3 regions of the Enterobacter mori genome follow, and region 3 is predicted to be linked to each of the others. Evidence: riboswitches for the same ligand, from Rfam matches in the RefSeq annotation. Region 3 holds a riboswitch; each other region holds the start of a gene.
The links. Region 3 has a riboswitch for thiamine pyrophosphate ahead of thiC (phosphomethylpyrimidine synthase ThiC). Riboswitches for the same ligand answer to the same signal wherever they lie in the genome.

Region 1 (7,511 bases), 470 kb from region 3:
ACGGCTGCGCCCCCACCTCGCGGCTGAGAAACAGGCTCAGCGTCGGTGCCTGAAGCGCCCCCGCCACGCCCATCATAAAGACGACCAGCATAAAAGCGGCATACACGCCGTTCAGGCGTCGCCCCATCGTCATCAACCACAGCATGCGCAAGTCCTTGTGAAAGCGAATCGAAATTGGGTGAAATAGTAAACGAAAAAAGCCAGCAAAAACATTTTGCTGGCGGGTGATTAGCACCAATACTCAGTCACACATGATCGAGGCGAGTTAGCGGGAAGAGGTCGGTTTCGTAACGTCCCACTGCATCAGTTCTTCTAACATTTTCAGCCGTTGCTCTGCACACTGGCGGGTCAGCCAGGACGATCCTTTTGTCGCTGAAAAGTACTGCTGATAAAACTGACGTGCGGTAGACCTCTTCATAATTTACCTCCTCGCTTCATCGGGAAGTATTATTGGCCTAATATAGGGATAAATAAATTGCTGGTTTTTTGTCAGGAGTTCCCCTTTTATGCCTTCCGGTCGTCTGCAACAACAATTTATCCGCCTCTGGCAGTGCTGCGAGGGGCAATCGCAGGAGACCACGCTTAACGAGCTGGCTGACCTGCTTAGCTGTTCCCGCCGCCATATGCGCACGCTGCTCAACACCATGCAGCAACAGGGCTGGTTAAGCTGGGAAGCGGAGGCGGGGCGCGGCAAACGCTCGCGTCTGACCTTTCTCTATACCGGGCTGGCGTTGCAGCAGCAGCGGGCGGAAGATCTTCTTGAGCAGGACCGCATCGATCAGCTGGTACAGCTGGTGGGCAACAAGGCCGCCGTGCGCCAGATGCTGGTTTCCCATCTCGGACGCAGTTTTCGTCAGGGCCGCCATATTCTGCGAGTGCTTTACTACCGTCCGATGAAAAATCTGTTGCCCGGTACGGCGTTACGGCGGTCTGAAACCCACATGGCCCGACAAATCTTCAGCGGGCTGACGCGCATAAATGAGGAAAATGGGGAACTGGAGGCGGATATCGCGCACCACTGGCAGCAACTCTCTTCACTCCACTGGCGCTTCTTTTTACGCCCCGGCATCCACTTTCACCACGGTCGCGAGCTGGAAATGCACGACGTCATCGCCTCTCTGGAACGCGCCTGCAGACTACCGCTTTATTCGCACATTTCCCGCATCCATTCCCCAACGGCATGGACGCTGGATATTGAGCTATCGCAGCAGGACAAATGGCTTCCCTGGCTGCTGGGCTATGTGCCGTCGATGATTTTGCCCGGCGAGTGGGAATCGATGAACAATTTTGCCAGCCTGCCGATTGGCACAGGGCCCTACTCCGTATCCCGCAATAACAGCAACCAGCTGAAAATCCGCGCGTTCGATGACTACTTTGGCTATCGGGCGCTGATTGACGAAGTGAACGTGTGGGTATTACCGGATCTCAATGAAGATCTCAGCTGCGGGCTGACGCTTGAAGGCCCCACCACGGGAGAAAAAGCCGTGGAGAGTCGCCTTGAGGAGGGCTGTTACTATCTCCTCTTTGACCGCCGCACCCACCGTGGGGCAAACCAGGCCGTCCGCGAGTGGATCAGCCACGTTTTGTCCCCTTCCAATCTGATCTACCATGCGGAAGAGCAGTACCAGACATACTGGTTTCCGGCGTACGGCCTGCTTCCGCGCTGGCACCACGCCCGCCCGGTGCACTGCGACAAACCCGCAGGGCTGGAGTCCATCACCCTGACCTACTACCGCGAACACGTTGAGCATCGTTTTATTGCCAGAATCATGACCCGGCTGCTGGCAGCCGAGGGGGTCACGTTAGACGTCAGGGAAGTGGACTATGACGAATGGCATCAGGGGGAGATCGCCAGTGATATCTGGCTTAACAGCGCCAACTTTACCCTGCCGCTCGATTTCTCTCTCTTCTCGCACCTGTATGAAGTCCCGCTGATCCAGCACTGCATCGACCGTGACTGGCAGGCGGATGCCGCCCAATGGCGTGCGGGAGAAATGAATCTTGCTGCGTGGTGCCAGCAGCTGCTGGCCGAACAGGCGATCGTACCGTTGATTCACCACTGGCTGATGATCCAGGGCCAGCGCAGTATGCGCGGCCTGCGGATGAACACTCTGGGCTGGTTTGATTTTAAATCCGCTTGGTTTGCGCCGCCGGAGCCATAACGCTTTCGTAATATTCACCAAATCATTACAATAGCGCCGTTCTCAACGGGGTGCTGCATCACAGATGTGCGCTGAGATAATACCCGTCGAACCTGATCCGGATAACGCCGGCGAAGGGATTTGAGGCTGTCGCTCAAAATCCTTTGCCACTCAACTTTGAGGTGCAAAGTGTTAAAAAACGTTCTTCCTCTGCTGGCGCTGTTTGCGCTGCCTGCTTTTGCCAAACCCGTCCTGACGGTCTACACCTATGACTCCTTCTCTGCCGACTGGGGCCCTGGCCCGGTAGTCAAAAAAGCCTTTGAAGCTGACTGTGACTGCGAGCTGAAGTTCGTCGCGCTGGAAGATGGCGTGTCGCTGCTCAACCGCCTGCGCATGGAAGGGAAAAACAGCAAGGCTGATGTAGTGCTCGGGCTGGATAACAACCTGCTGGAAGCCGCCTCGCAAACCAAACTGTTTGCCAAAAGCGGCGTGGCGGCAGATGCCGTTAACTTGCCGGGCGGCTGGAAAAACGACACCTTTGTGCCGTTCGACTACGGCTACTTTGCTTTCGTCTATGACAAGAACAAGCTGAAAAACCCGCCGAAGAGCCTGAAAGAGCTGGTCGAAAGTGACCAGAAGTGGCGCGTGATTTATGAAGACCCGCGTACCAGTACGCCGGGGCTGGGCCTGCTGCTGTGGATGCAAAAGGTCTATGGGGATAAAGCACCGGAAGCGTGGCAAAAACTGGCCGCCAAAACCGTCACCGTGACCAAAGGCTGGAGCGAAGCCTATGGCCTGTTCCTGAAAGGTGAAAGCGACCTGGTGCTGAGCTACACCACCTCTCCGGCCTACCACATCATCGCCGAGAAGAAAGACAACTACGCTGCGGCGAATTTTGCTGAAGGTCACTACCTGCAGGTGGAAGTGGCAGCGCGTACCGCCGCCAGCAAACAGCCGGAACTAGCCGAGAAGTTCCTGAAATTTATGGTTTCACCGGCGTTTCAGAACGCCATTCCAGCGGGCAACTGGATGTATCCGGTCACTAACGTTGCGCTGCCAGCAGGTTTCGAGCAGTTGACCAAACCAACAACCTCGCTGGAGTTTACACCGCAGCAGGTCGCCGCGCAGCGTGCTGCATGGGTAAGTGAATGGCAACGCGCCGTCAGCCGTTGATTCCCGGCTGGTTAATCCCCGGTCTGCTCGCCGCCCTGCTGATGGTGGCGGTCAGCCTGGGGGCATTCCTTGCACTGTGGTTTAACGCGCCGGAGAGTGACCTGTTTGCCCTCTGGCACGACAGCTACCTCTGGCACGTGATCCGGTTCTCCTTCTGGCAGGCGTTTCTCTCTGCCCTGCTCTCGGCGATCCCGGCCATTTTTCTGGCGCGAGCACTGTATCGGCGGCGTTTTCCCGGCAGGCAGGCGCTGCTGCGCCTGTGCGCCATGACGCTGATCCTGCCCGTGCTGGTGGCGGTATTTGGTATTCTGAGCGTTTACGGTCGCCAGGGCTGGCTGGCGTCGCTGTTCGCCCAGCTTGGTCTGGAATGGACCTTCTCTCCTTACGGCCTGCAGGGCATTCTGCTGGCGCACGTGTTTTTCAATATGCCGATGGCAACGCGCCTCTTTTTGCAGGCGCTGGAAAACATTCCCGGCGAACAACGCCAGATTGCCGCTCAGCTTGGCATGCGCGGCTGGTCATTCTTCCGCTTTGTCGAATGGCCGTGGCTGCGCCGCCAGATCCCACCCGTGGCGGCATTAATCTTCATGCTCTGCTTCGCCAGCTTTGCCACCGTGCTGTCACTCGGCGGCGGGCCGCAGGCCACCACCATCGAGCTGGCGATTTACCAGGCGCTGAGTTACGACTACGATCCCGGTCGCGCCGCGCTGCTGGCGATAGTCCAGATGACGTGCTGTCTGGTACTGGTGCTGTTGAGCCAGCGGCTGAGTAAAGCCCTTCCTCCCGGCAGTAATCAGATAGCCGGCTGGCGCGATCCGCAGGACAGCCTGCACAGCCGCGTCGCCGATGTCATCCTTATCGCGCTGGCGCTTCTGCTACTGCTGCCGCCGCTGATGGCCGTTATCGTTGACGGGCTTAACCTTAATCTCATGTCCGTCCTGCAACAGCCCGTCCTCTGGCAAGCTACCTGGACCTCGCTGCGTATCGCGCTGGGGGCAGGTTTACTGTGCGTCCTCCTGACCATGATGCTGCTGTGGAGCAGCCGTGAACTCTACGCTCGCCAGGCGGAAAAAGCCGGGCAAATGCTGGAGCTGACGGGCATGTTGATTCTGGCGATGCCGGGCATCGTGCTGGCGACGGGCTTCTTTTTATTGTTCAACAGCACCATCGGTCTGCCGGAAAGCGCCGACGGCATTGTGATTTTCACCAACGCACTGATGGCTATCCCTTACGCGCTCAAGGTGCTGGAAAATCCGATGCGCGACGTGAACAGCCGCTACAGTTTGCTGTGTCAGTCGCTGGGTATGCAGGGCTGGCAGCGGCTGAAAGTGGTGGAACTCCGCGCCCTGAAACGTCCGCTCGCCCAGGCGCTGGCCTTTGCCTGCGTGTTGTCGATTGGCGATTTTGGCGTGGTGGCACTCTTCGGTAATGAAGACTTCCGCACCCTGCCGTTCTGGCTTTACCAGCAAATTGGCTCCTACCGCAGCCAGGATGGTGCCGTCACTGCACTCTTACTGCTGCTGCTGTGCTTTGCGTTATTCACCGTTATCGAAAAACTTCCGGGGCGTGATGTTAGAACTGACTGATGTAACCTGGCTTTACCAGCATTTGCCGATGCGCTTCACGCTCTCCGTGCGTCAGGGGGAGATGATTGCCGTGCTTGGCCCAAGCGGCGCGGGGAAAAGTACGCTGCTTAATTTGATTGCCGGTTTTCTGCAACCGGCGAGCGGATCGATCGTGATTGAAAACCAGGACCATACCCGAACTCCGCCGGCAAAGCGTCCGGTCTCGATGCTGTTTCAGGAAAACAACCTCTTTAACCATCTGACGGTGCGACAAAACATCGCGCTGGGAATGCATCCGGGACTCAAGCTGAACGACGCCCAGCGCCAAAAGCTGGAGAGTATTGCCGCGCAAATGGGGATCACCGAGTTCATCGACAGGCTGCCGGGTGAGCTTTCCGGCGGTCAGCGTCAGCGCGTGGCGCTGGCACGCTGTCTGGTGCGCGCGCAGCCGGTGCTGTTGCTGGATGAACCCTTTTCTGCGCTCGATCCCGCGCTACGTCAGGAGATGCTCGCCCTGGTGCAGGACGTCTGCAAGCGCCAGCAGCTGACGATGCTGATGGTGTCGCACAGTATTGAGGATGCCGCGCGGATTGCGCCGAGATCGGTGGTGATTGCCGAAGGGCGTATTTTGTGGGATGGAAAAACAGAAGAACTGCTGAGTGGTAGGGCGGGGGCGTCTTCACTTTTAGGTATTCGTGAGGTCTGATGCCCTCTCCCACAGGAGAGGGAGAACACCTTAACGGCTCACCACTTTTAATAAAATCTCACCGTACACCGGCATCAGCGGATGGCGAATCAGCGCCACCAGCGCCACGACAGCCACACCCAGCGTTAACGGAGCCAGCCAGAGCAGGCGCGTACGCGGAAGATAGCGCGTCAGGCGATCGACATTTGCCTTCGCACTGCGCCATAGCCGCCAGCAGAGCCAGACCGCCAGCCATAGCAGTACCGCCGTGCCTAGCAGCAGCCACTTAAATTCGCCGCTTTGCATTCCGTCAGGAATATCAATTGCCGCTCCGGCCAGGATGCCGGGCAGGAAGTAAAACGGCGGCCAGAAGACGCAGCCGATAATGTTCGGCACCACGAATTTCGCAACGGGCAGATCCAGCATCCCCGCCACCATCGGCACCAGCGGACGCGTTGGCCCGACAAAGCGGCCGACGAGGATGGTAAACATACTGTGCTGGTGCAGCGCATGCTCGGTCTTATCCAGCAGGGCCTTGTTCTTTTTCATGAACGACCAGCGGTGCAGCGGCTTCTTAAAGCGCCAGCCGAGCCAGAAGGAGATCCAGTCCCCGAGTAAACAGCCGATAATCCCGGCCATCCACGCCTGCCAGAAATTAACCTCACCGCTGCCGATAAGTGCGCCAAGCCCTGCCATCATCACGGTGCCGGGCAGGATCAGCCCAACCAGCGCCAGCGATTCCAGAAACGCCACCAGCGCTACGGCGATGAGCGAGTACATGACGGACTGGGTAATAAAGTGTTCCAGCAATGCCTGCATAACTATTCCGGTCAGAAAACGAATCAGCGATTCTGCTTAGCGCCCCGCACCGCGTCAAGGCATCAATTGTCTGAATAGTTTACAAGATGCTCCTGAAGTTCACCTGAATGTTTACCGTTTATTCACATCCCGCACGGAATTCGCTCGGGCTGGCCCCGGTGCATTTTTTAAATACGCGAGAGAAATAGAGCTGATCTTCGAAGCCCACGTTACGCCCCACGGTGGCAATAGGCATTCGGGTGGTGCTGAGCAGCAGCTTCGCCTGGCTGATGCGCTGATCCTCGCGCCAGCTCAGCACGCTCACGCCAAGCTGCTGGCGGAACAGATGCGACAGACGTGAAGGCGACAGGCAAACGTGCTGGGCGACGCTGGCAATATCAAACTGGCTGTCGGCGAGGTGGTCGCTGATGTACTGGCAGGCGTCGCGGACGCGGTTATCCAGCGGCGGGTTAAGCGATTCATTGATCGCTTCCATGCGGCGCAGCAGCACCTGCTCAAGCAGGTTAATCGCCAGCAGTTCGGCGTAGCGCCCGCCCGCCTGTCCCGCCTCAATAATCTGGGCAAACAGCTCGCGAAACTGCGCCAGATGCATCTCATCCGGGCGATAAAAGCCGGTATGCGCAAAAATGGCGGGCCACGAAAGCCACTCCTGCCAGTAGGCGCGCGGGCGGAAGTAAACCCACTGGTGATACCACTCTTTGGCATCCGGGTGGCGTCCGTAGTGGTGGATCTCCCCCGGCGGGAACAGCAGCATATCGCCGGGGCGGCAAATGAACTGCTGATCGCCGTTTTTTATGACCCCTTCTCCACGCACGGTAAGGTTCAAAATATACCCTTTCATTCCGAGCGGCCGGTCGACATAGAAATCGAGATAGCCCTCAGCCTCAATGGGGGTCAGGCCCGCTACCAGATGGGCGTTAAACGAATAGCCCGGCAGGAGGGGATCGTTTTGCGTTTCGGCCATAGATTCAGTTCTCCCGGCGCTCCCGAAGGAAACCATTTGTCCATATCGTTAAAAGCAGTATAAAAATGGCCTGCGAAACGTTCTAAAAAACATCACGCCTCTTTTACGTCCGCCATGTTTCAGCCTTCTCCCCTGATTTCTCCGCCATCGCTGGTAGATAAGCA
Region 2 (7,511 bases), 1.9 Mb from region 3:
CAGCAGACGCAGAACGATACCGTTACGACCGCCACGCTCCAGAATCAGACCGGCTTCGAAGCACTTCTTCTGAATCAGTGCAGACAGCTCGCCGTCGCCCGGGAAGCAACCCATGTGGTCAGCGGCTTCGTGCGGCTTAACGATCTCAATACCGATCATCATGCCCAGACCGCGAACGTGACCAATCACCGGGTAGCGTTTCGCCATCTCTTTCAGCTGGCCTTTCAGCCATTCGCCCTGTGCAGCCACTTTGCCAGCGATGTTCTGGTCTTTCAGGATTTTCAGCGTGGTCAGGCCGGTGGCCATCGCCAGCTGGTTGCCGCGGAAGGTACCGGTATGGTGACCTGGCGCCCATGCATCGAACTGCTTTTTGATACCGAGCACGGCCAGCGGCAGACCGCCACCCACTGCTTTAGACATCACGATGATGTCTGGCTCAATACCCGCGTGTTCGAAGGCGAAGAATTTACCGGTACGGGCAAAGCCAGCCTGAACTTCGTCGAGGATCAGCAGAATGCCGTGTTCCTGAGTCACTTTACGGATGCGCTGCAGCCACTCAGCCGGAGCCGGGTTCACGCCGCCTTCGCCCTGAACGGCTTCCAGGATCACCGCAGCAGGTTTACGCACGCCGCTTTCAACGTCGTTGATCAGGTTATCGAAGTAGTAAGTCAGCGCTTTCACGCCCGCTTCACCACCGATACCCAGCGGGCAACGGTATTCGTGCGGGTAAGGCATGAACTGAACTTCTGGCATCATACCGTCTACCGCCTCTTTCGGAGACAGGTTGCCGGTCACGGACAGAGCGCCGTGGGTCATACCGTGGTAACCACCAGAGAAGCTGATGATACCGCTACGGCCGGTCACTTTTTTCGCCAGCTTCAGCGCCGCTTCAACGGCGTCCGCACCGGATGGACCGGTGAACTGCAGGCAGTACTCTTTGCCCTGACCAGGCAGCAGAGAGAGCAGGTATTCAGAAAACGCGTCTTTCAGAGGCGTAGTCAGATCCAGGGTATGTAACGGCAAGCCGCTGGTAATGACATTTTGGATGCTTTTCAGCACATCAGGATGGTTATGGCCAAGCGCAAGGGTTCCTGCGCCTGCTAAACAGTCAAGGTATTCTTTATTATCTGCATCGGTGATCCACACGCCTTCTGCTTTAGTGATGGCTAAAGGCAGTTTGCGCGGATAACTCCTGACGTTAGATTCAAACTCGGCCTGACGGGCCAGATAGGTTTCGTTGCTTTTGTGGGCATCTACGGTGTCAATACGGACTTTATCCGTCATCATATCACTCCTACAACCGCCGCTTCGTTATGAGCCACGATTGAATAAAAAGTTAAAAAACAGATGGGGCCTGAAAAAAACGCCGCCAATATAGAGCCTTTTGCCACGAGGCTCAATGGTTAATTTGTTTACTGTTTTGTGACAGAGAGCACAGGGGGAGGGTTATCCCCGTTTTCAGAAAGAAAGTTGCACTTTATGCATAATAAAAACAGCCGCTTATGATGGGTTTGTCAGAACTGTAAAAGTAGAGAAAAGAGTGTGACAAATCGTGCTTTTCGCTGTTGAAAAAGGAGGCGCATAGCCTCCTTGAACACGTTATTTCTGCCTAACCTGCAAAATGCCGTGGTCGCGACCTTTCGTTTTATTCCATGAGGCATCGGTAATTCCGTTCTCATCAAGGCTAAACGATATAACAAAACCATCACCGTGAATCTCGTAAAAACCCGCATTGAGACGTTTTACGATCGCTTTGGGTGGTTTGGTTGTAACGTCTTGGTACTACCAGGGCTAAGGAAAGGGCGGTAGAGTCTGCCGCAAAGTTTCGGCAGGATTGCTGTAAAGTTCATCAGTATGATTGCTTGCACAATCAGTGATTGAGAAACCACTCCTGGAAGATAAAGGACGATACAATATGAAAGTGACTGATGAGGCTTTGTTACGTTCTGGCTTTACGCAGCCCGAATTGCAGAAGATAAAAAACAATATTGAAAAATATGGAGGAACGCTTGGAGAGGCCATAAATGACCTCGCCAGACGTTTTGTTACCTTGGCGGGAGTGGTGGCTGTGTGTACCTTTATCCTGCTGCTACTTACCGTCTTCAGCTCACCTGACAGAGCAGTTGCATGGGGGCTGGCGATGATCTTTGGGGTTGCCGTTATGTCCTTCGCACAGCCGCCGGTAATTTCCTATAAATCCTGGCGTTACCGAAAAACTATCAAGGATTAACTGGTTCCATTTTCTGTTGTTAATAGGTCGAAAATCACTTTTGCTTTAACACCATAACCGACAATCTTCATTATCGGTTTTGGCTCGTCGCGCTGTTTCAAATTCTTTCTCTACGACCTGTTTTATCTCTTCGACAAATTTGATCCGTGTTATCCCATTTCGAGCGCTCTCGCTGTCAGCATAATAGGACGGGTTTTTCCGGTCTTTTGCTCCTTCAAATTCAGAACGATGCCTTACAGATTGCCAAAATCTGAATATCGTAATTTGAGCGCGTCAGAACGCAGGGCTGCATGAAATCCACTCTTGCCCCAACAGCAGATAATTGTTCTTTCTGAACTCCTGGAACCTCAGTCGCCAGCCGAACCGGAAAAAGTGCTAACCCTGTCGGATGCGTGGGCTATGTACAAAGATGAAAAAGGGCGCAAGGGGGCGTTGCGCTCCCTCGTATTATCTTCTTAACTCATACTGCTAACGCCATGGTTTAGGGGTGACTGTCTGTAAATCAGTCGTTATGATTGCAATATATGCAGAGTCATAAGGGTTGAGATGTGGATACTGTCGAGGAACTTAACGGAACATACTTCTATGCGGGGCGATCAAACCTCACCGCCTCCGAGCTATTTTTCATGGTCTTCTGTGAAAATGTTGTTGATCAACTTGGTTTAGGTCTTGTTGATTTCGGTGCAGTAGTTGCCATTGTATCTGGGCGTAATACTCTCCCAACAAGGGCAAAACCAAACGGTGCTGAAAAGGGAACATCCTATGCGTCTAAAGCCTCACGAAAAGTGTTCAAAAAAGCGCAGTTCCCTTTCGGTATCAAACTACCTTCCGTTATTGGTGGTTATCCACCTTCTACAATCAGAATCAGGGCGGTAGCTAACATTGGAACCTTTACGGGCAGGGCTATTCCTGTCGTGGGGTGGATTATCTTAGCTTCTGATATCTCTCAAATCACCTATCGCACTATCCGAGACTACAATGCTATAGCGCGGGGTAACGATAAGTTATGGTAAATAATAATGTTGAGCAGCGCGTTTATGAGCTTGTACGGCCTTACGCTGGCACGTACCTATTCAAGTTCAAGAAAGTAGAGCTAACACCTGAAACGGATCTTGATACTGATTTGAGTCTTGATGAGCTTGAAGCTGGTGAGTTAATGGATACGTTTTTCGATGCGTTCAAGGTTGAACGGGGAAACTTTAAAATAGAAACTTACTATCCTGACCAGCCTGTTTCATGGAATCCATTTAAGAAAAAAGAGCCTGTTCCTGTACCAGATTTCAATGTTGGCATGCTGATCGAATCAGCTAAAGCCGGAAGATGGTTGTACGAATGAGGGGGCACACCGCCCCCAGTAAATACTGACTTGTTTATCCGTGATAAAATTAAGAATTATTTACAGGGATTAAAAGGAGATTAAGAAATGATTGAGTTGGCATCAGAGGTTGTTAACTTCATCGTAAATAAAATTGGATTGATTTTTTCCTTAGTTGCATTGGTTTTATCTTTCTTGAGCTATAGGAACAGTAAATTAGTAAAAAAGAAGAACGACAAAGATGCTCTTTATAAATTTAAGACGGAAACGTTACTCAAGGCGCGGGAGTTTGAAATTGCTTTTCAAGATTCATATGATAAGATAGATGGCTTTATAAAAGAATTGCAAGGAAATAACACGGTCTTTGCAGAACCAAAGAGTATCATTTTGAATGAATTGATTTCACAGCGTGACACATTCTATAAGCAGTGCGTGCTTGATGCCAAAGTAACTTGTTTAAAATTAATAGATAACTTTGATACATTAAGTGAAGACGAATTTTCGGAGTATCATAAAGTTTTTAACTCTGAATTGGAGAGATTAAAAGCAAATAATAAAAGATTAGATTCAAAGTTTACGTCTTTAATCCAGAGTATTGCAGGAAAATAAATACACTTCACGAAGTATTATTCTATTCGGTATGAATTATACCATCGCAATTACCAACACTGGGCACTCTTGATATCAATATGAAATGCCCTAAGCGCGCATCCCTCCCTTAATGCCCGTTGAATACTTCGTTCGTAGTGCGTTTACTTTGGCCTGTGTGATCCCCAGGTAGGCGCGTGTGTTTGGTGGAGCGATGCAGATGCGATGACCGGAAAGGTGGGGCTTGCAACAGCAACCCACTTCCCCTAAGCTGGCAAAAAGTATAGAGATTCAATCTACATGACTCGGGGTGCCCTTCTTCGTTGAAGGCTGAGAAATACCCGTATTACCTGATCTGGATAATGCCAGCGTAGGGAAGTCAGATGCCTTCCCGGTCATCGCTTCTTCACGCAAGGCAGGAGCGAACCCATGCAGCCTGACCTGCTCGATTTACACGTTTTACACCACTTCCGAGCCCGTTCCCCGCTCACGCACTGTATGACTAACGATGTTGTACAGACCTTCACAGCCAACGTGTTGCTGGCTCTCGGTGCATCGCCAGCGATGGTGATTGAAGCCGAAGAAGCCGAGCAGTTTGCTGAAATAGCCGATGCGCTGCTGATTAACGTTGGCACGCTGACCGCGCCGCGCGCCCAGTCGATGCGTCGGGCGATTGAACGCGCGGTGGCGGCTGGTAAGCCCTGGACGCTCGACCCGGTTGCCGTTGGCGCGCTCGCGTTCCGTACCCGCTTTTGCCATCAAATCCTCTCTCTGAAACCAGCTGCGATCCGTGGTAACGCCTCTGAAATCCTTGCCCTTGCCGGGATGAGCGCGGGCGGGCGCGGTGTTGATACCACCGACACCGCAGCCAGCGCGGTGCCTGCCGCGCAGGCTTTGGCGCGTCAGACGAATGCAATTGTCGTGGTCACGGGAGAAGTGGATTACATCACCGATGGACAGCGCACGCGCACCGTAACGGGCGGTGATCCGCTTATGACGCGCGTGGTGGGCACCGGGTGTGCGCTCTCTGCCGTCGTCTCGGCGAGCTGCTCGCTGCCGGGCGACCGGCTGGATAACGTCACAGCCGCCTGCGGATTGATGAAGCGAGCCGGAACGGTGGCCGTTTCGCAGTCTCGAGGGCCGGGCAGTTTTGCCAGCGCGTTCCTGGATGCGCTCTATACGCTGGAGGAGCAGGTATGAAGCGGATTAACGCTCTGACCATTGCCGGTACCGATCCAAGCGGCGGCGCGGGCATCCAGGCTGACCTTAAAACCTTCTCCGCGCTTGGCGCATACGGCTGTTCCGTCATTACCGCGCTGGTGGCGCAAAACACCCGCGGCGTGCAGTCGGTCTACCGTATCGAGCCGGATTTTGTTGCCGCGCAGCTGGATTCGGTGTTCAGCGACGTCCGCATCGATACCACCAAGATCGGTATGCTGGCCGAAACGGACATTGTGGAAGCGGTGGCCGAGCGGCTTAAGCGTTATCAGGTGCAAAACGTGGTGCTGGATACCGTCATGCTGGCAAAAAGCGGCGACCCGCTGCTCTCCGACTCCGCCGTGGAGACGCTGCGCACAAAGCTGCTGCCGCAGGTGGCGTTGATCACGCCCAATCTGCCGGAAGCCGCCGCGCTGCTGAGTGCCCCGCACGCGCAAAACGAACGTGAAATGAAAGCGCAGGGGAACGCGCTGCTGGCGATGGGCTGCGGTGCGGTGCTGATGAAGGGCGGTCATCTTGACGATGCCGAAAGCCCGGACTGGCTCTTTACTCGCGACGGCGAAATGCGTTTTACCGCGCCGCGCGTGCAGACCAAAAATACCCACGGTACGGGCTGCACGCTCTCTGCCGCGCTGGCGGCGTTGCGTCCACGGCATGACAGCTGGGCCGACACGGTGCGCGAAGCGAAAATCTGGCTCTCCGCGGCGCTGGCAAAAGCCGATACTCTGGAAGTGGGTCACGGTATTGGGCCGGTTCATCATTTTCATGCATGGTGGTAACCCAGTATACTGGCAGGAAACACCACGCCTGAGAAAACAGAGATGGAACAAGCGCATACCCGGTTAATCGCTCAACTGAATGAACGGATCGCCGCGCCGGACAACACGCCGCTGTACCTGAAATTTGCCGAAACGGTAAAAAATGCGGTGCGAAGCGGCATGCTGGAGCACGGGAATATTTTGCCCGGCGAGCGCGATCTGAGCCAGTTAACCGGCGTGTCGCGCATTACCGTGCGTAAAGCGATGCAGGCGCTGGAGGAAGAGGGCGTGGTCACGCGCTCCCGTGGCTATGGCACGCAAATCAATAACATCTTCGAGTATTCGCTGAAAGAGGCGCGCGGGTTCTCTCAACAGGTGGTCCTGCGTGGTCAAAAGCCCAATACGCTGTGGGTCAACAAGCGGGTGGTGAAGTGTCCCGAAGAGGTGGCGAACCATCTTTCAATTCCCCCTGAGAGCGAGGTTTTCCTGCTCAAGCGTATTCGCTACGTTGACGATGACGCCGTCTCGATTGAGGAGTCATGGGTGCCAACGGGATTCATCCACGACCCCGATGCGATTGGCGTCTCGCTGTACGATTACTTCCGCAGCCAGAATATCTTCCCGCAGCGCACCCGTTCGCGCGTGAGCGCCCGTATGCCGGACAGCGAGTTTCAGGCACACATTAAGATGGATGAAAAAATACCGGTGCTGGTGATCAAGCAGGTTGCGCTTGACCAACAGCACCGGCCGATTGAGTACAGCATCAGCTACTGCCGCAGCGACCTATACGTCTTTGTGTGCGAGGAGTAATTCGTCGCGAGTCGGTGCGCAATCGCCGCCGCGATGGCTGACCACCCAGGACGCCACGGCATTCCCCAGCAGAACGGCGGCTGCCAGCGACCATCCCGCCGCCAGCCCGGCAAGCGTGCCGCCCGCGTGGCTGTCGCCTGCGCCAATGGTGTCCACCACCGTGGCCGGAAATGCCGGAACAACGCCCGAGACGTCACCGTCATACCATGCGGCACCGTCTTTATCATGGCGCACAATCAGCGCGGCACCGAAACGCTGCTGCCACTGCGTGCCGAGGGTCTCCACTTCAACGCCCAGTCTTTCTGCGGCAAGCTCCGCTTCCTGACGATTGAGCGACACAATTGGCCTGCAGGCCATAATCCGCACCATCAGCGCGTCGGGGATATCCGCGATGCGGGGACCGAAATCGATAAAGGCCTTCACATCCTGCAACTCCTCCAGCCAGCGTGTCAGCAGCTCGCCGCACGGCGAGGCTAGCTGATAGCCGGATAAATAGACCAGGCTGTTTTGCGGAACGTGAAGCGCATCCAGCCAGCGCTGCTGCCACTGGTTCTCGACGCCGCTAAAGGACATAAAGGTGCGCTCGCCGTCT
Region 3 (7,511 bases):
GTCGTTGGCGCACAGATTTGAGAGATAGAGCGGCACGTAGAAGCTCACCGTGTTGCCAAATCGCTGGCGGGTGAGCCGCTGCGCGCGCTGCGCCATTGGCTCGATGTAGCCGCTGGCCGCCGGTGAAAGCAGGGCCATCATGTCTTCGCGGGTCGGATGACGCGCGTTTAACGCACGCTCGACATCCGCCGCCGTTTTGCTGTTGATGCGCAGGGCAATATCGTCCCAGTGGATTTGCCGCCAGCGATCGGTAAACGTGGTCATCAGAGCGCCTCCAGGAAACCGGTCAGCGGGCTGGTGGCCTGCGCCTGAAAACTGCGGGAGCCGGGGCCAGACTGCCGTGCCAGTAAACCTGACTCCACCGCCAGGCGGAACGCGCGCGCCATCGTGACGGGATCGTCAGCCACCGCAATTGCCGTATTCACCAGAACCGCGCTGGCACCCATCTCCAGCGCCTGCGCGGCGTGGCTGGGCACGCCGATGCCCGCGTCCACGACCACCGGTACGGTGGCCTGTTCAATGATGATCTCCAGCATCGCGCGCGTCTCCAGCCCCTGATTAGAACCAATGGGAGCGCCCAGCGGCATGACGGCGGCACAGCCGACCTCTTCCAGCCGTTTACACAGGACAGGATCGGCGCCGCAGTAAGGCAGGACGATAAATCCCTGTTGCACCAGCTTTTCTGCTGCTTTCAGCGTTTCAATCGGGTCGGGCAGCAGCCAGCGCGCGTCCGGGTGAATTTCCAGCTTCAGCCAGCGGGTGCCGAGCGCTTCACGCGCCAGCTGTGCGGCGAAAATCGCCTCCTCGGCCGTTTTCGCGCCGGAGGTATTCGGTAAAAGCGTAACGCCTGCCTCCAGCAAAGGCACAAGAATGGCATCGTTATGCTGGCGAAGGTCCACGCGCTTCATCGCCAGCGTCACCAGCTGGCTGCCGCTTTCACGGATGGCATCCACCATCAGCTGTGGCGAGCCGAATTTTCCGGTTCCTGTAAACAGATGCGAATCAAAAACTTTATCGGCAATACGTAACATCTCAGCCCCCTGCGATGACCTGAAACAGCAGGATCTGGTCGCCTTCATTGACCTGCTGATGTTCCCACTGCTCGCGCGGCAGGATCTGTTGATTGAGCGCCAGTGCTGTTCCCGGCTTGAGCTGGCGCAGCCTTTCGAGCAGCACGGCAACGGTAAGTCCGTCATCGCACTTCATTGGCTCATCGTTAAACAGAATGCGCATCGCGGCCTCCGCATACCGGGCAGCGGCTGGCGCGATGTAACGCCAGATGGCGCCAGCCGCTGGAGCGGGCATCAAACAGCCGCAGCGTATTGCGTTCCGTCTCCATGCCGTTGAGCAGCTTGATGGCCTCCAGTGCCTGCAGCGTGCCCATCACGCCTACCACAGGGCCAAGAATGCCTGCGGTGCGGCAGTTGCGTTCAGGCTCGGCATCGTCCGGCCACAGGCAGCGATAGCACCCCTGCGCCCACGGAGGCGTCAGGACCATCATTTGTCCCCCGAAACCGACCGCGCTAGCGGTGATAAGCGGCGTGTTATGTGAGACGCAAGACGCATTGATAGCCTGACGCGTCGCCATATTGTCCGTGCAGTCCAACACCACATCGGCAAGGGCAACTTCACGCTGCAGGCGTTCACCACTGAGCCGCTCCTGCAGGGCAATCAGCTCGATATCCGGATTAAGCTGGTTCAGCCGCTGCCGGGTGATCTGTGCTTTCGGCTGGTCGATATCTTCGGTGGTAAAGAGAATTTGCCGCTGCAAATTGCTGAGGTGGACATCGTCGTCGTCGGCCAGCACCAGCGTACCGATACCTGCACCTGCCAGGTAAAGCGCGGCGGGTGCGCCTAGTCCGCCCAGACCGACAATCAGCACCCGGCTGGCGAGCAGTTTTTGCTGTCCGTCGATGGCAATATCTTCCAGCAGGATCTGACGACTGTAGCGCATAAAATCACGATCATTCATCGCCTGCTCCTGCCAGCTGTAACAGCTGTGCGGTCGCGGTCTGCCAGTCTGCGGCCTGGGTGATGGCGCTGACGACGGCAATACTGCCGACGCCGGTATCCAGCACCGACGGGGCACGTTCGAGGCTGATACCGCCGATGGCGACGGTGGGGTAATCCGCCAGACGTTTAACGTGACTCGCCAACTGCGTCAGCCCCTGCGGTGCGGATGGCATCTGCTTGGTTTGCGTCGGGAAGACGTGACCCAGCGCGATGTAAGAGGGACGGGCCGCCAGCGCCACGTCGATCTCCATGTCATCGTGTGTTGAAACGCCAAGACGCAAGCCAGCCTGGCGGATAGCGCTCAGATCCGTTGTTTCCAGGTCCTCCTGACCCAGATGCACGCCATACGCCTGGTGCTTAACGGCCAGCCGCCAGTAGTCGTTGATAAACAGGCGTGCGTTATATCGACGCCCCAGCACGATAGCGGTGACCACATCGGCCTCCACCTCTTCGTCGCGTTTATCTTTGATGCGCAGCTGGAGGGTGCGAACGCCAGCCTTCAGCAGACGCTCTATCCACTCCACGCTGTCCACTACCGGATAAAGCCCTAAGCGGAAGGGCACCGGGGGAAAATCGGGCTGGTACATTACGCCTCCTCTTTTTTGAGGTAGATTTCGCCGCCTTTGGCGCGGAAGGTTTCTGACATGTCCGCCATACCCACTTCAATGGTTTGTGCGGCGGCGTAGTCGCGCACCTCCTGGCTGATCTTCATCGAGCAGAATTTTGGCCCGCACATGGAGCAGAAGTGCGCAACTTTGCCCGATTCCTGCGGCAGGGTCTCGTCGTGATAGGCGCGGGCGGTGAACGGGTCCAGTGCCAGGTTGAACTGGTCTTCCCAGCGAAATTCAAAGCGTGCCTTCGACATAGCGTTATCGCGGATTTGCGCGCCCGGATGGCCTTTCGCCAGATCCGCCGCGTGGGCGGCAATTTTGTAGGTGATCAGCCCCTGCTTCACGTCCTCTTTATTTGGCAGGCCGAGGTGCTCTTTCGGCGTCACGTAGCAGAGCATGGCGCAGCCGAACCAGCCGATCATCGCCGCGCCAATGCCGGAGGTGAAGTGGTCGTAGCCTGGAGCGATGTCGGTCGTCAATGGCCCCAGCGTGTAGAACGGTGCTTCGTGGCAGTGCTCCAGCTCTTCGGTCATGTTGCGGCGGATCATCTGCATCGGCACGTGGCCCGGGCCTTCAATCATCACCTGCACGTCATACTCCCAGGCGATTTTGGTCAGCTCGCCCAGCGTGTGCAGTTCGGCAAACTGCGCTTCATCGTTGGCGTCGCGGATGGAGCCCGGGCGCAGGCCGTCGCCCAGCGAGAGAGAGACATCATACGCGGCGCAGATTTCACAGATTTCGCGGAAGTGTTCGTACAGGAAGTTTTCCTGATGATGGGAAAGGCACCACTTCGCCATGATGGAACCGCCGCGGGAGACGATGCCTGTCAGGCGTTTCGCCGTCATCGGCACGTAGCGCAGCAGCACGCCCGCGTGAATGGTGAAGTAGTCCACGCCTTGTTCAGCCTGCTCCAGCAGCGTGTCGCGGAAGGCTTCCCAGGTGAGGTCCTCGGCAATGCCGTTGACCTTCTCCAGCGCCTGATAAATCGGTACGGTGCCAATCGGTACCGGGCTGTTACGCAGGATCCACTCACGGGTTTCGTGGATATAACGGCCGGTGGAGAGGTCCATCACCGTGTCCGCGCCCCAGCGCGTGGACCAGACCAGCTTTTCCACCTCTTCTTCGATGGAGGAGGTGACGGCCGAGTTACCGATGTTAGCGTTGACCTTCACCAGGAAGTTGCGGCCAATAATCATCGGCTCGGATTCCGGGTGGTTAATGTTGGCGGGGATAATGGCGCGACCGGCAGCCACTTCGTCACGCACAAATTCCGGCGTGATGTTCTCCGGCAGGCGAGCACCAAACCCTTCACCCGGATGCTGGTGGCGCAGTATTTCGCTACGGATGCGCTCGCGCCCCATGTTTTCGCGGATGGCAATGAACTCCATCTCCGGCGTGACGATGCCCTGGCGCGCGTAGTGCAGCTGGGTCACGCATTTGCCCGCTTTAGCTCGTTTTGGCGTCAGCAGGCCGGTAAATCGCAGCTCGTCCAAACCGTCGTCGGCCAGGCGTTCTTTGGTGTAAGCAGAGCTTTGCTCGTTTAGCGCTTCGCTATCATCACGCGCATCAATCCACGGCTGGCGCAGCTTCGCCAGACCCTGCTGGACGTTAATTGCAACATCGGGATCGCCATACGGGCCGGAGGTGTCGTATACCGGCACGGCTTCGTTGTCTTCAAACTGCGGGTTCTCTTTGCTGCCGCCGATAAGCGTTGGGCTGAGCTGGATCTCACGCATCGGGACGCGAATATCGGCCTGCGAGCCGGAAATGTAGATACGTCTGGAGTTCGGGAAAGCGGTGCCTTCCAGGGTGTCGATGAAGTGTTGGGCCTGTGCGCGCTGTTCGCGGCGGGTCAGTTTTGCAGTAGACATAGCTCATTCCAAAAGTGAAGGACATGGCTTGTCAGACGACGGATGAAGCAAGAGAGGATCGCCCTCAGGCGATACAACAGCAGTGTGACTCTTGTTCCCTTCGCAGGTATTAGCCTGATCAGGTTCCGCGGATCCCGAATTAACGGTCTCAGCCCGTGCTTTCACACTGGGCACTCCGACAAGAAAAATCCCCCTCGTGAGAGGGGCGAATGATTGTAAATTACTCGTTAACGATTAAGAACTCAAGCAGGGCGCGCGACGTTCTCTTCATTGCTGATATTTAAGTCATTGTCCAGCACGAGGGCGATCAGCTTATCTTCCAGCGTGAATCGCTCTTCCAGCGCTTCGCCAAGGTCGGAAAGCGCCTGCTGGAACTCAAGATAGTTATCGTGATCGATGGCGTTCTCAAGCGTGGAATCATAGTAATCCATGATCTGCTGGGTGTTGGCTTCCAGCATCGGACAGAGTTTGCTGGCCGCTAAATACGGTGTTGTCCCTTCCATTTCGCGGATAATGCGTTCATAAATATTGAAATGGCCGTCGGACAGGTAGTCGACCAGGCTCTGACAAAAATCATCCAGCGCTTTTTCATTCAGCCGCATAAACGATTCTTTGCCAGGCTTAAGACCGACCAGATTGTAATAAGCCACGAGTAGATGCTTGCGCACATGTAGCCAGCGATCCACCAGTTTGTTACTTCCTCTAACGCGCTCAGTCAGGCTTTCTAGCTGGTTTAACATGGTCAACTCCGCAAGGTTTAGGATTGAATCTGCTTATCCAAAATGTAACCACAATGCTAACAACATGTCAGTGAAGCGAAGGTAGTGCAATAGATATGGATCGTATTATTGAAAAATCAGATCTGGGTTGGTGGATCGTCAGTCACGAACAAAAATTATGGCTGCCCGCCGGTGAAATCCCCCATGGCACGGCGGAAACGTTCGATCTGGTAGGACAAACCGCGCTGTGGATCGGTGAGTGGCAGGGCGAGCCGGTGTGGTTGATCCAACAAGCGCGTCATCAGGATATGGGATCTGTGCGTCAGGTGCTGGATCAGGATGTCGGTCTGTTCCAGCTGGCGGGGCGCGGCGTGCAGCTGGCGGAGTTTTACCGCTCGCATAAATACTGCGGCTACTGCGGTCATACCATGCATCCGAGCAAAACCGAGTGGGCGATGCTCTGCAGCCATTGCCGCGAACGCTATTATCCGCAAATTGCGCCGTGCATTATCGTCGCTATCCGCCGGGAGGATTCCATCCTGCTGGCGCAGCATACTCGTCATCGCAACGGCATTCACACCGTGCTGGCCGGGTTCGTCGAAGTGGGCGAAACGCTGGAGCAGGCGGTGGCGCGCGAGGTGATGGAAGAGAGCAGTATTAAGGTGAAGAACCTGCGCTATGTCACCTCCCAGCCCTGGCCGTTCCCGATGTCGCTGATGACCGCGTTTATGGCCGAATACGATAGCGGCGAGATCGTTATCGATCGGAAAGAACTGCTGGAAGCGAACTGGTATCGCTATGACGATTTACCGCTGTTACCTCCGCCGGGTACGGTGGCGCGTCGGCTGATAGAAGATACCGTGGCAATGTGTCGGGCCGAGTATGAGTAGTGTTACACTGAGGCCATGACGCTTAAGGAACTGCAAAAATGACCGAACTGAAGAACGATCGTTATCTGCGTGCGCTGCTGCGCCAGCCCGTTGATGTCACCCCGGTGTGGATGATGCGCCAGGCGGGACGCTATCTGCCAGAGTATAAAGCCACGCGCGCGCAGGCGGGTGATTTTATGTCGCTGTGCAAAAACGCCGAGCTGGCCTGCGAAGTGACGCTCCAGCCGCTGCGCCGCTTCCCGCTGGATGCTGCGATCCTCTTCTCGGATATTCTGACCATTCCGGATGCGATGGGCCTTGGGCTTTATTTCGAAACCGGCGAAGGCCCGCGCTTTAGCTCACCGATTAAGAGCAAAGCTGACGTTGATAAGCTGCCAATCCCCGATCCGGAAGGCGAACTGGGCTACGTGATGAACGCCGTACGCACCATTCGCCGCGAGCTGAAAGGTGAAGTACCGCTGATTGGCTTCTCCGGCAGCCCGTGGACGCTGGCGACCTATATGGTTGAAGGGGGCAGCAGCAAAGCCTTCACCATGATTAAAAAGATGATGTACGCCGAGCCGCTGGCCCTGCATGCGCTGCTCGACAAGCTGGCGAAGAGCGTCACGCTCTATCTGAACGCGCAGATTAAAGCCGGTGCACAGTCGGTGATGATTTTCGATACCTGGGGCGGCGTGCTGACCGGACGTGATTATCAGCAGTTTTCCCTGTATTACATGCATAAAATCGTCGACGGCCTGCTGCGGGAGAACGAAGGCCGCCGCGTGCCGGTGACGCTGTTCACCAAAGGTGGCGGTCAGTGGCTGGAAGCGATGGCGGCGACCGGCTGTGACGCGCTGGGCCTGGACTGGACCACTGATATCGCCGATGCGCGCCGTCGCGTGGGCGACAAAGTCGCGCTGCAGGGTAATATGGATCCGTCCATGCTCTATGCTCAGCCAGCCCGCATTGAAGAAGAAGTGTCGACTATACTGTCTGGTTTTGGTCAGGGTGAAGGCCACGTCTTTAACCTCGGCCACGGCATTCATCAGGATGTGCCGCCAGAACACGCTGGCGTATTTGTGGAGGCGGTGCATCGGCTTTCTGCCCAGTATCACAAGTAAGGAGTGGTTATGGATCTCGCGTCGCTACGCGCTCAACAAATCGAACTGGCCTCATCGGTGATCCGCGAGGATCGTCTGGATAAAGATCCCCCGCAGTACATTGGCGGAGCGGACGTCGGATTCGAGCAGGGTGGGGAAGTGACGCGAGCGGCGATGGTGGTACTGAAATACCCTTCGCTTGAGCTGGTGGAGTACAAGGTGGCGCGTATCGCGACCACCATGCCGTACATACCGGGCTTTCTCTCCTTTCGCGAATATCCCGCGCTGCTGGCAGCGTGGGAGCAACTCTCGCAAAAACCTGACC

Region 1: it holds a riboswitch for thiamine pyrophosphate, as region 3 does, so the genes downstream of both, thiB (thiamine ABC transporter substrate binding subunit) here and thiC (phosphomethylpyrimidine synthase ThiC) in region 3, are expected to answer to the same signal.
Region 2: it holds a riboswitch for thiamine pyrophosphate, as region 3 does, so the genes downstream of both, thiM (hydroxyethylthiazole kinase) here and thiC (phosphomethylpyrimidine synthase ThiC) in region 3, are expected to answer to the same signal.

The regions. Positions count from the first base shown of each region.
Region 1 covers NZ_CP104285.1:711,224-718,734, reverse strand. Annotated here, with positions in the region: gene N2K86_RS03425 (sugar efflux transporter) at 1-145, opposite strand, end outside; gene sgrT (glucose uptake inhibitor SgrT) at 266-418, opposite strand; gene sgrR (HTH-type transcriptional regulator SgrR) at 507-2,162, shown strand; TPP riboswitch at 2,199-2,299, shown strand; gene thiB (thiamine ABC transporter substrate binding subunit) at 2,331-3,314, shown strand; gene thiP (thiamine/thiamine pyrophosphate ABC transporter permease ThiP) at 3,290-4,900, shown strand; gene thiQ (thiamine ABC transporter ATP-binding protein ThiQ) at 4,884-5,585, shown strand; gene N2K86_RS03395 (DedA family protein) at 5,616-6,383, opposite strand; gene araC (arabinose operon transcriptional regulator AraC) at 6,502-7,347, opposite strand.
Region 2 covers NZ_CP104285.1:3,087,510-3,095,020, reverse strand. Annotated here, with positions in the region: gene N2K86_RS14615 (diaminobutyrate--2-oxoglutarate transaminase) at 1-1,287, opposite strand, end outside; gene N2K86_RS14610 (hypothetical protein) at 1,916-2,230, shown strand; partial or broken gene N2K86_RS22705 (DUF4225 domain-containing protein) at 2,297-2,392, opposite strand; gene N2K86_RS14605 (STM2901 family protein) at 2,779-3,243, shown strand; gene N2K86_RS14600 (DUF1493 family protein) at 3,237-3,566, shown strand; gene N2K86_RS14595 (hypothetical protein) at 3,654-4,154, shown strand; TPP riboswitch at 4,430-4,527, shown strand; gene thiM (hydroxyethylthiazole kinase) at 4,563-5,333, shown strand; gene thiD (bifunctional hydroxymethylpyrimidine kinase/phosphomethylpyrimidine kinase) at 5,330-6,130, shown strand; gene N2K86_RS14580 (GntR family transcriptional regulator) at 6,173-6,919, shown strand; gene N2K86_RS14575 (PfkB family carbohydrate kinase) at 6,893-7,511, opposite strand, start outside.
Region 3 covers NZ_CP104285.1:240,527-248,037, forward strand. Annotated here, with positions in the region: gene thiH (2-iminoacetate synthase ThiH) at 1-264, opposite strand, end outside; gene thiG (thiazole synthase) at 264-1,031, opposite strand; gene thiS (sulfur carrier protein ThiS) at 1,033-1,233, opposite strand; gene N2K86_RS01200 (HesA/MoeB/ThiF family protein) at 1,217-1,972, opposite strand; gene thiE (thiamine phosphate synthase) at 1,965-2,600, opposite strand; gene thiC (phosphomethylpyrimidine synthase ThiC) at 2,600-4,495, opposite strand; TPP riboswitch at 4,574-4,683, opposite strand; gene rsd (sigma D regulator) at 4,738-5,235, opposite strand; gene nudC (NAD(+) diphosphatase) at 5,331-6,104, shown strand; gene hemE (uroporphyrinogen decarboxylase) at 6,143-7,207, shown strand; gene nfi (deoxyribonuclease V) at 7,217-7,511, shown strand, end outside.